One region of the Aliidiomarina sp. genome, then DNA from elsewhere that is predicted to be linked to it. Evidence: predicted binding sites of a transcription regulator. Region 1 holds the regulator's gene; the other holds the start of a gene.

What was found. Region 1 encodes FNR, which switches genes on or off when oxygen is low (the NO sensors DNR and NnrR bind a similar motif). Its sites were predicted from a motif close to TTGATCTAGATCAA; they were not measured.
Region 2: the regulator FNR is predicted to act here: its motif matches at 1,988-2,001, upstream of clpB (ATP-dependent chaperone ClpB).

Annotation. Positions count from the first base shown of each region.
Region 1 is NZ_JBLRWZ010000047.1:3,482-8,474, forward strand. It holds gene ttcA (tRNA 2-thiocytidine(32) synthetase TtcA) at 1-243, opposite strand, end outside; gene uspE (universal stress protein UspE) at 507-1,433, opposite strand; gene fnr (fumarate/nitrate reduction transcriptional regulator Fnr) at 1,517-2,248, opposite strand; gene ACNA7P_RS10395 (sulfite exporter TauE/SafE family protein) at 2,308-2,961, opposite strand; gene ccoS (cbb3-type cytochrome oxidase assembly protein CcoS) at 2,958-3,194, opposite strand; gene ACNA7P_RS10405 (heavy metal translocating P-type ATPase) at 3,207-4,993, opposite strand, start outside.
Region 2 is NZ_JBLRWZ010000015.1:826-5,818, reverse strand. It holds gene rluD (23S rRNA pseudouridine(1911/1915/1917) synthase RluD) at 208-1,179, shown strand; gene pgeF (peptidoglycan editing factor PgeF) at 1,176-1,907, shown strand; gene clpB (ATP-dependent chaperone ClpB) at 2,058-4,631, shown strand; gene pssA (CDP-diacylglycerol--serine O-phosphatidyltransferase) at 4,747-4,993, shown strand, end outside.

The DNA of each region.
Region 1 (4,993 bases):
TTTCTGATCAAGATTAACGGCAATTAATTCAAACTTTATCGGGGCTACTTTCTGGAAGTACTGCAGGGTAGTGAGTAGGGTATAACTGTCTTTACCGCCCGATAAGCACACCATAATTCGGTCGCCATCTGCGATCATTGCAAAATCTTCTATCGCTTGGCCTGCCGCCCGCCGAATTCGCTTTTCCAGTTTGTTCAAGCTGTATTTCGCGCGCTTACTGGCGTTGCTATCGTTCGTTGCCATTGCCTGTTCATTGGCATCGGGCGTATTAACGATACTCGCTCTCTGAGAGGTATTTTGCATATTTTGCATAGTTACCTACCTACGTAGTTATCTACCTATATAATTACTGAGTGCTTTACCTACTACTTTAGCGAGTGTTTTCACGCAAAATTAGCAAAAAGAAAAGCCGCCTAAATTTTTCGGCGGCTAGTATATCGAGATGTGTGCTTGCTAACAACGTGGAAAGTAGCGCTCTATTGGGTTAATCCTTCATTTGATCTTTACTATTCCTTGGCTAAAGGAGAGCGAAACCCTTCAGGCTTAATGGCCAAAAGATCGCAATCTAGCTGCTCAATAACGTGCTCCGCGGTATTACCAAGCAAAGCGGCGGTAATTCCTGTGCGGCCAATAGTGCCTAGTACAACAAGCTCAGCATCTAGTTCTTTCGCTACTTTGGGAATCTCGTTATCTGGCATACCTTCACGAAGGTGCAAACCGGTAAATTCAACGTCTACTTTACGAGCCACTTCGGCTAACGCAAGTTCGTGATGCTCACGAACACTCACTTGATACTGATGCGTATCAAACTCAGGTATCTCAACGGCTATAGCCGCAGGAGCACCCGGGTAACAGTTTACTAAATGTAAATGTGAGTTGAGTTTTTTACTGATATAGCCAGCCGCTTTGGTAATGCGCTCGTTCAGCGTTTGGTGCACTTCGCTATCGCTACCGGCATTTACCGCAGCTAACACTGAACCATGTTGTGGCCAATCACGATCTTTTACCAACAATACAGGGCATGGCGCTTTCCGTAACAGATGCCAATCCGTAGGAGTAAAAATAACACTATGCAGGGTATCGTGTTTGCGGGTACCTTTAACAATCAAATCGCAATCACTTTCAATAGCTTTGCGAATAATGGCTTCAAACGGACGATGATGCCACTGTACACAGATTTCGATGCGATGTTGGCTTACATCAAACTTCTCTAGGCATCCTTGAATCCATTGTTCACGGTCTGCTACCAGGCTTTGCCGCATCTGTTCACGCTCTTCGCCCGAGAGCATTGTGGTCATTTCATAGGCAAAATCATAAATAGATAAAAATAGGGTTAAGCGTGCCGGCTGTAAACGTGCAAGGTGAAGTGCGCGCGATAGCGCTTTTTGCTCTTCTTGGTTTGGATCGAGAACAACGAGTAAATGTTGGAACATAAATTAAGGCTCCTATTTAGTGTTCTTTCAGTGTAGCCGAAGCCTGTTAAAACGCATAAAAAAGCGTGCCGAAGCAGGCTGGGTTAATTGTCGCAGGGCAGAGCCGGTAATCCAGCAGCTGCGCATAGGTTATCTGGGTTCAATAAGGTTACCAAGCGGCCATTAACGCCAATGTAATCGGCCTTTTGAAACTTACCGAGTAAGCGGCTAACCGTTTCCACCGTTAAGCCCAAATAGTTACCAATTTCGGCTCGTGTCATGGTGAGGCGAAATTCTTTCGACGACAGCCCGCGCGCGCGAAAACGGCTGGATAACTCGATTAAGAAGGTTGCTAACCGTTGTTCAGCTGTGCGTGTATTGAGTAGTGTGAGCATGCGCTTGTCAGCGTTAATTTCATCGCTCATTAAGCGCATGAGTTGGCGCCGTAACGCTGGAACTTGGCCACTTAACATTTCTAAGTTGCCGTAGGGGATTTCGCATACCATGGAAGTTTCCATGGCTTCTGCATAACCTCGGTGCTCACCTGAGCCAATGGCCTCAAAGCCCACTAAATCTCCGGGTAAATGGAAGGCGGTAATTTGCATCTCGCCTTGCCCATTTAAGGTGTATACCTTGATGCTGCCGGAACGAACTGCATATAGCGCTTGCAGCTTTTCGCCGGCACGAAATAGAGTGTCGCCTCGTTGATACGGGCGCTTGCGCTCGATCATGGAATCAAGCTTAGATAGCGATCCTTCATCAAGCGTAAAAGGTAAACATAGCTGGCTAATACTACAATTTTGACAGTTAATGTGGTTGTTCAACTTCTGCTCCATCGCCAACGCATTCCTCTGTAGCCTACTCATCGGAGCCATAGTTGCACCAATGATTGCGCTTAAAATTGCAACTGTTTCGCAGCAATTAATAAAGTAGCTATACCGTAACCCATAAGGAGTATACCTGCAATCCAGCGAAAGCCTTTTGATTGCAATATTCGGGTAATTTTTTGGCTAAATATTCCCGTTAAGAACATAGCGGGAAAGGTACCAATACCAAATAATAGCATAAACCCGGCGCCGCTAGCAGGATTGCCACTGAGAGCTGCCCAGGTAAGGGCACTGTATACGAGGCCACAAGGAAGCCACCCCCACAACATACCGCCTACGAATACGTAGCCCGAAGTTTTTTGCTGCGGGAGTTTCCGAGTAAGCGGTTGAATTCGTCGCCAAAGTACAGCTCCCAACTTTTCTAGCCATAACAATGCGGCATTCCATTGGATAAGATACAAGGCCAGTAGAATCATCATCACGCCGGCCGCGATGCGCAGATACACAAAGCCATTGATACTTACACTGCCAATAGTGCCAAGCGCTGCGGCCACAATAGCGCCGGCAATTGCATAGCTAGTGATACGGCCAAGGTTATACCAAAATAAGCGCAGGGGAGATTGTTGGTAGCCCATTGCTGCAGCTAGGCCACCGCACATCGCTAAACAGTGCCCACTACCCGCTAAGCCCATTAGCAATGCTGCGGCGATATCAATATTCATTCAGTGTGCTTCTCACCTTGCTTGGAATTGGCTTCGTTGGTGTTGGTTGTATCTTGTTTTTGCTGTTTTTTAGCGGCACTTTTCGGTTGCTCGTTATCTTCGTCTAGTAGCACGCTGTAGCCTTGCCGCTCTAGATCGTCGAATTGACCGGTGCGAACAGCCCAGAAGAATATTACGATCGCAATAACCACAAGAATTATTGCGATTGGAACCATCAAATGTAGAATTTCCATAGCGGCCTCAAATTAATCAACATCGCGCATTAAGCGCAGCGAATTGGCCATTACAATCAATGAACTCATCGACATACCTAACATAGCCCATAGAGGCCCCACATGGCCAGTAACGGCCATGGGCAGAATCACTAAATTATAACCAAGTGCCCAGGTGAAATTCTGGCGAATTACTTTGCGCGTTAACAAAGCGGTTTCATATAAACGCCGCAAACCTGCTAACTCACCGGTAAGAATTACAACGTCACTGCCTGATTGAGCAAGATCTGAGCCAGAGGCAAAGGTTACTGAACCATCGGCGCCCGCCAACACAGGGCCATCATTTAGGCCATCACCAACCATCATTACCGGGCCGTTGGTTTGAATTTGCTGTAAATGCAGCAGTTTATCTTGTGGTTTTAAACCTGAGCGCACATCGTGAATACCTAGTTCCGCAGCGAGTTTTTCAGCGCGTAACGCTGAATCACCAGTAAGCATTACAATATCAATGCCGCGTTGTTGATACCAAGCGATCGTTTGCTGCGCATCTTTACGAACTTCATCATCTACTTGCCACTCTGCGAGCACCTGCTCATGGTTGGCAAGAAATACGTTTGCTTTGCTTAACTGCGGTGCAAAATTCGGATGCAGCTCTTGAATAAAGGCGAGGCTGCCCATCCGATATTGTTGTTTATTGTATGTTCCAGCGATGCCTGCACCCATCATATTGGTAACATCGTTAACCGGTTTAGTTGCAGCCAAACGTTGAAATGGTTTCGCCAGCGGATGTTCTGAGTAACTTTCCATACTTGCGGCAATAGTGAACACGGCAGATTCATGAGTGCGAGCATGAATACGGTAGGCCACAATACTGAACTTACCTTTGGTGAGCGTGCCGGTTTTATCCACACACATGGTTTTGATTTTTGGCAAAGCTTCCAGTAAAACCGCATGCTTGATTAAAATACCGGCGCGATTCAAACGGCTAACGGCACCGCTCATAGCGGTAGGCGCTGCTAGCGATAGTGCGCAAGGGCAGGTGGCCACTAGTACTGCTAGGGTTACCCAAAATGCTTTGCTTGGGTCAATAAAATACCAGCTCACTAGCGTAAGTGTGGAAATAATTAAGGTTGCAGCTACAAAGTACCGGCTTACCACATCGGCAAAACGAACAAATTTTGGTTTTTGCTCTAGGGCACTATCTTGTAGGGCAATAATCCCCGAGAGTAATGTGTTCTGCCGTGTTGCTGTGATACGCAACATGATTGGGCTATCTTGATTAATACTACCGGCATATAAGGTTTCAAACTGTTGTTTTTGTACTGGCCGGCTTTCGCCCGTAAGTAACGCTTCATCGCACCACGCTTGGGTACCTAATAGCTCACCATCAGCTGGAATCGTATCCCCGGGGCGCACGCGAATTACATCGCCGGGCTCAAGGTATTTCACCATTACTTGCTGCCAATCATTGTTAGTTTGGCGCTCGGCGATCGCGGGAATCAACTTCATTAAATTGGCAGCATTGGCCACTGCTTTATGGCGCGCCTGCATTTCTAGGAAGCGCCCCGATAATAAGAAAAAGGCGAACATGGTAACGCATTCATAATACACATCACCGGTATCGGTAACGGTGGCGTAAAAACTTGCCACAAAAGCCACAAACATAGCTAGGGCAACCGGTACATCCATATTTAGCGTACGAGAACGTAATGCTTTAATGGCATTCACAAAAAATGGCTGGCAACTATATACAATTACGGGTGCTGTAAAGAGCAAGGAGAGCCACCAAAAGTACAGGCGGGTGGTGTTATCGATATCAT
Region 2 (4,993 bases), on a different contig from region 1:
TTTAATTTTCCGTGAATTCCCTGGGATGTTTATCATCATCTGAAGTACACTAGGCACTAATTGATGATTGTAACGCACTAATGCAATGATGCACAGCCGTAACTGATGGCTATACTTACACTAGGTTGGTACCTGCCATACTCGTAAGTTAGAGTTCAATACTAACGTGCCGTACAACAACAGTAAGGGATGCACAGCACAATTTTTATGACAGATTACGTAAAACAAACAGCCATAGTTCCGGACCATTTATTAGGTTCACGTTTAGACCAAGCTCTTGCAGAAATGTTCCCAGATTTTTCGCGCTCGCGATTAAAGGCTTGGATTCAGGATGGCAGTGTAACCGTGTCTGGCACGGTAGTTACCAAGCCCCGCGAAAAGGTGATTACTGGCCAAGAAGTGGTACTTGAAGCTGCTTTGGAACCAGAGGTTTTTTCGGAACCACAAAATATTGCCTTGAATATTGTGTTCGAAGACGAGCATCTGTTGATTCTCGATAAGCCTGCGGGGCTAGTTGTGCACCCGGGTGCTGGAACGCCAGATGGCACATTATTGAACGCGCTGTTGCACCACTGCCCAAGCTTAGAGCAACTGCCACGCGCAGGAATTGTGCATCGGTTAGATAAAGAAACCACTGGCTTAATGGTAGTGGCGAAAACCTTGCCTAGTTACACTGCTTTGGTAGCTGCGTTGCAAGAGCGCAATATTACCCGCGAATACGAAGCGGTAGCTACCGGTGTAATGACCGCGGGTGGATCGGTGGAAGCACCGATTGGCCGGCATCCTACCAAACGCACATTAATGGCAGTAACGCGCTCCGGCAAACCGGCAATCACCCACTATCGAGTTGCGGAACGCTTTCGGGCGCATACGCGATTACGCTTGCGCTTAGAAAGTGGCCGTACGCACCAAATTCGCGTGCACATGGCACATTTGAATTACCCTCTCGTGGGTGACCCGCAGTATGGCGGCCGGCCGCGGCCACCGCGCGAAGCAAGTGAAGCATTTATTGCCTTATTGCGTGGTTTTGATCGGCAGGCATTACATGCGGTTCGCTTAGCGTTAAAGCATCCGGCTACCGGCGAGCAAATGGAATGGGAAGCACCGATACCAGCAGATATGCAAGAACTTTTACGAGCATTGCGGCAGGATTTACGGGAGCACGGAAGTAGCGAATGATTACTGGGTTGCGGCCAGATTGGCCTGTTGCAAATAAAGTGCATGCATTTAGCAGCCATCGCGATGGTGGCGTTAGTGTTGCACCTTACACCAGTTTAAATCTTGGCACCCATGTAAATGATCTAGCATCAGCGGTGCTTACTAACCGGCAGCGCCTTGCTGAATATCTAGATTTACCCGCTCAGCCCTGTTGGTTGCAGCAAGTGCATGGCAATCGGGTATTAAAGGTAAGTGCTAACGGTTGTGTTGATACACCCGAGGCTGATGCCGCATATACCAACGCCAAGAACGTTGTGCTCGCTATCATGACCGCAGATTGCTTACCCTTATTACTTGCCAGTGCTGATGGCAGCGAAATTGCTGCAGTTCATTGTGGCTGGCGCAGTATTGCTAGCAACATCATTGCTAGAACATTACAAGAGTTCTTGGCGCCCCGTACTGAAATTCATGCATGGCTCGGCCCAGCCATTGGGCCTAAAGCCTTTGAGGTGGGTGAAGATGTGCGCACCGCAATGCTTACATTGAATGCTGATCTAGATATCGCGTTTAAACCCAAGCATGGCAAATACTTTGCTGATATTTATAAAATTGCCAGCAAGGAATTGAATTCTCATGGGGTAAACTCCATATTTGGTGGAGGTGAATGCACTTTCACGCAAGCCGATAATTATTTCTCCTATCGTCGCGATGGCGCAACAGGGCGTATGGCCACTCTGATCTGGCGTTAACCGCGTTTATTTTGTAAGTACTATAGCCTCCCGAATAACACCTTCCGTAAATAAAAGTTTACAAATTTTCCTTATCGCCCTTGATATTGGGCAAAATACACCCATATTCATTCCATATAGATAATGTTTCTGCTCTCCACGAGGTGAACTATGCGGATGGATAAATTTACTAGCAAATTTCAATCAGCAATTGCTGAATCGCAATCATTAGCACTTGGCCATGATCATCAGTTTATTGAGCCAGTGCATCTTATGATTGCACTGCTTAACCAAGAAGGCGGTGCGGTGCGGCCGTTGTTGCAGCAGTTGGGAGTGAATATCGCTACCTTCCGCACTGAGCTGAGTAAAATTCTGGAAACCTTTGCGCAAGTTCAAGGTACTGGCGGTGATGTGCAAATATCGCGCGATACCGCGAACTTATTAAACCTGTGCGATAAATATTCGCAGAAGCGCAAAGATAGCTTTATCTCTAGCGAACTGTTTGTGCTTGCCGCCTGTGAAGATAAAGGCAAGCTTGGCGAGTTGCTAAAACACAGTGGTGTACAGAAAGAGCAAGTAGAGAAGGCAATTAACGATATTCGTAAAGGACAAGCTGTGGACGACCAAAATGCAGAAGAGCAACGGCAAGCGTTGCAGAAGTACACAATTGATTTAACTGAGCGAGCAGAGCAAGGCAAGCTTGATCCTGTAATTGGCCGTGATGAAGAAATTCGCCGGGCGATTCAAGTATTACAGCGGCGAACTAAGAACAACCCAGTATTAATAGGCGAACCTGGTGTTGGTAAAACAGCGATTGTTGAAGGTTTGGCTCAACGTATTATTAATGGCGAAGTGCCTGAGGGCTTGAAGAACAAGCGCGTGCTTTCGCTTGATCTTGGTGCGTTACTGGCCGGTGCTAAATACCGTGGTGAATTTGAAGAGCGTTTGAAAGCAGTATTAAATGAACTGCAGCAAGAAGAAGGGCAGGTAATTCTCTTCATTGATGAACTGCATACTATGGTGGGTGCCGGTAAAGCAGAAGGTGCCATGGACGCAGGCAATATGCTGAAACCAGCGTTGGCTCGCGGTGAATTGCACTGCGTTGGTGCAACCACCTTAGATGAATATCGGCAGTATATTGAGAAAGATGCAGCGCTTGAACGACGGTTCCAGAAAGTGCTGGTAGATGAGCCTTCAGTAGAAGATACCATTGCGATTTTGCGTGGCTTGAAAGAGAAATATGAGTTGCATCACTCAGTGGAGATTACCGATCCAGCGATTGTGGCTGCCGCATCATTATCTAATCGCTACATTAGTGATCGCCAGTTACCAGACAAAGCGATCGATTTAATTGATGAGGCGGCATCTAGTATTCGTATGCAAATGGATTCCAAGCCGGAAGAATTGGATCGCTTGGAGCGCCGAATTATTCAGCTGAAAATAGAGCAGCAGGCGCTAGCGAAAGAAAAGGATGATGCGAGTAAGAAACGCTTAGAAACGCTGGAAAGCGAATTGCAAGAGCTAGAGGGTAGCTATGCCGAATTAGAAACCGTTTGGAATACTGAAAAGCTAGCGGTGCAAGGGCATCAACATATTAAAGAACAACTTGATCAAGCGCGTATTGATTTAGAGGCCGCTAACCGAGCGCGGGATCTCAATCGCATGGCTGAATTGCAGTATGGCAAGATTCCTGATCTCGAGCGCAAACTAGAATTAGCGTTGAATGCGGATATACAGGACATGACGTTGTTACGAAATCGCGTTACCGATGAAGAGATTGCCGAAGTGCTTTCGCGTTGGACCGGTATTCCGGTGGCACGTATGCTTGAAGGTGAGCGTGATAAATTGCTGAAAATGGAAGAAAACCTGCATCAGCGTGTAGTAGGGCAGCATGAAGCTGTGGTGGCGGTTGCTAATGCTATTCGCCGTTCTCGAGCTGGCTTGAGCGACCCTGATCGGCCAATTGGTTCGTTCCTATTTCTTGGGCCAACTGGGGTTGGTAAAACCGAGCTTTGCAAAGCACTTGCGCGTTTTATGTTTGATTCTGACAACGCGATGGTACGCATCGACATGTCGGAGTTTATGGAAAAACATAGCGTTTCCCGCTTAGTTGGTGCGCCTCCTGGATATGTAGGGTATGAAGAAGGCGGTTACTTAACGGAAGCAGTGCGGCGTCGGCCATACTCAGTAATTCTGTTGGATGAGGTAGAGAAAGCGCATCCGGATGTGTTTAACATTCTGTTGCAAGTGCTAGATGATGGCCGGTTAACCGATGGCCAGGGGCGTACGGTAGATTTCCGTAACACAGTAATTATCATGACCTCAAACTTGGGTTCGCACCTTATTCAGGAGCATGCCGGTGAGGTTGATTATGATGAAATGAAAGCGATGTTAGGTGATGTATTAAGTGGTGCGTTCCGGCCAGAGTTTTTGAATCGAATAGATGAAACTGTGGTATTCCACCCGCTAGCAGATCAACACCTTACTCGAATCGCTCGTATTCAGCTGGAGCGCCTGTTAGCGCGCTTAAGTGAGCGCGATTATCAACTGGAAGTGAGTGAAGAGGCAATTGAGCACTTGGCCAAAGTTGGCTTCGATCCGGTGTTTGGCGCCCGCCCACTAAAACGAGCGATTCAAACAGAGCTTGAGAATCCGCTTGCCCAGCAAATTCTGGCGGGTAAATTGCTACCAGGTAAGCCGGTAAAGGTTACTTTGGGTGAGCATGATTTAGTTATAACTCAGTAAGATAACCACTCTTAACAAGCGCCACTAAATAGTGGCGCTTGTCATTTGCATAGCTACCTGTGGTATGCTGTAACACTAAGTAATCATTAGTTTTGCAGCAATTATAGGAAGGCTTATGCCAGATCAAAGTAAACATCGTGGTATCTACTTATTACCAAATCTTCTCACTACCGCTGGCTTATTCTCCGGCTTTTACGCCATAGTTGCGTCTATGAACGGTAGTTTTGAACTTGCTGCAATAGCAATCTTTGTGGCTATGGTATTCGATGGCTTAGATGGTCGTGTTGCCCGTTTAACAAATACGCAAAGTGAATTCGGTGCAGAATATGACAGCATGGCTGATATCGTTTCGTTTGGTATTG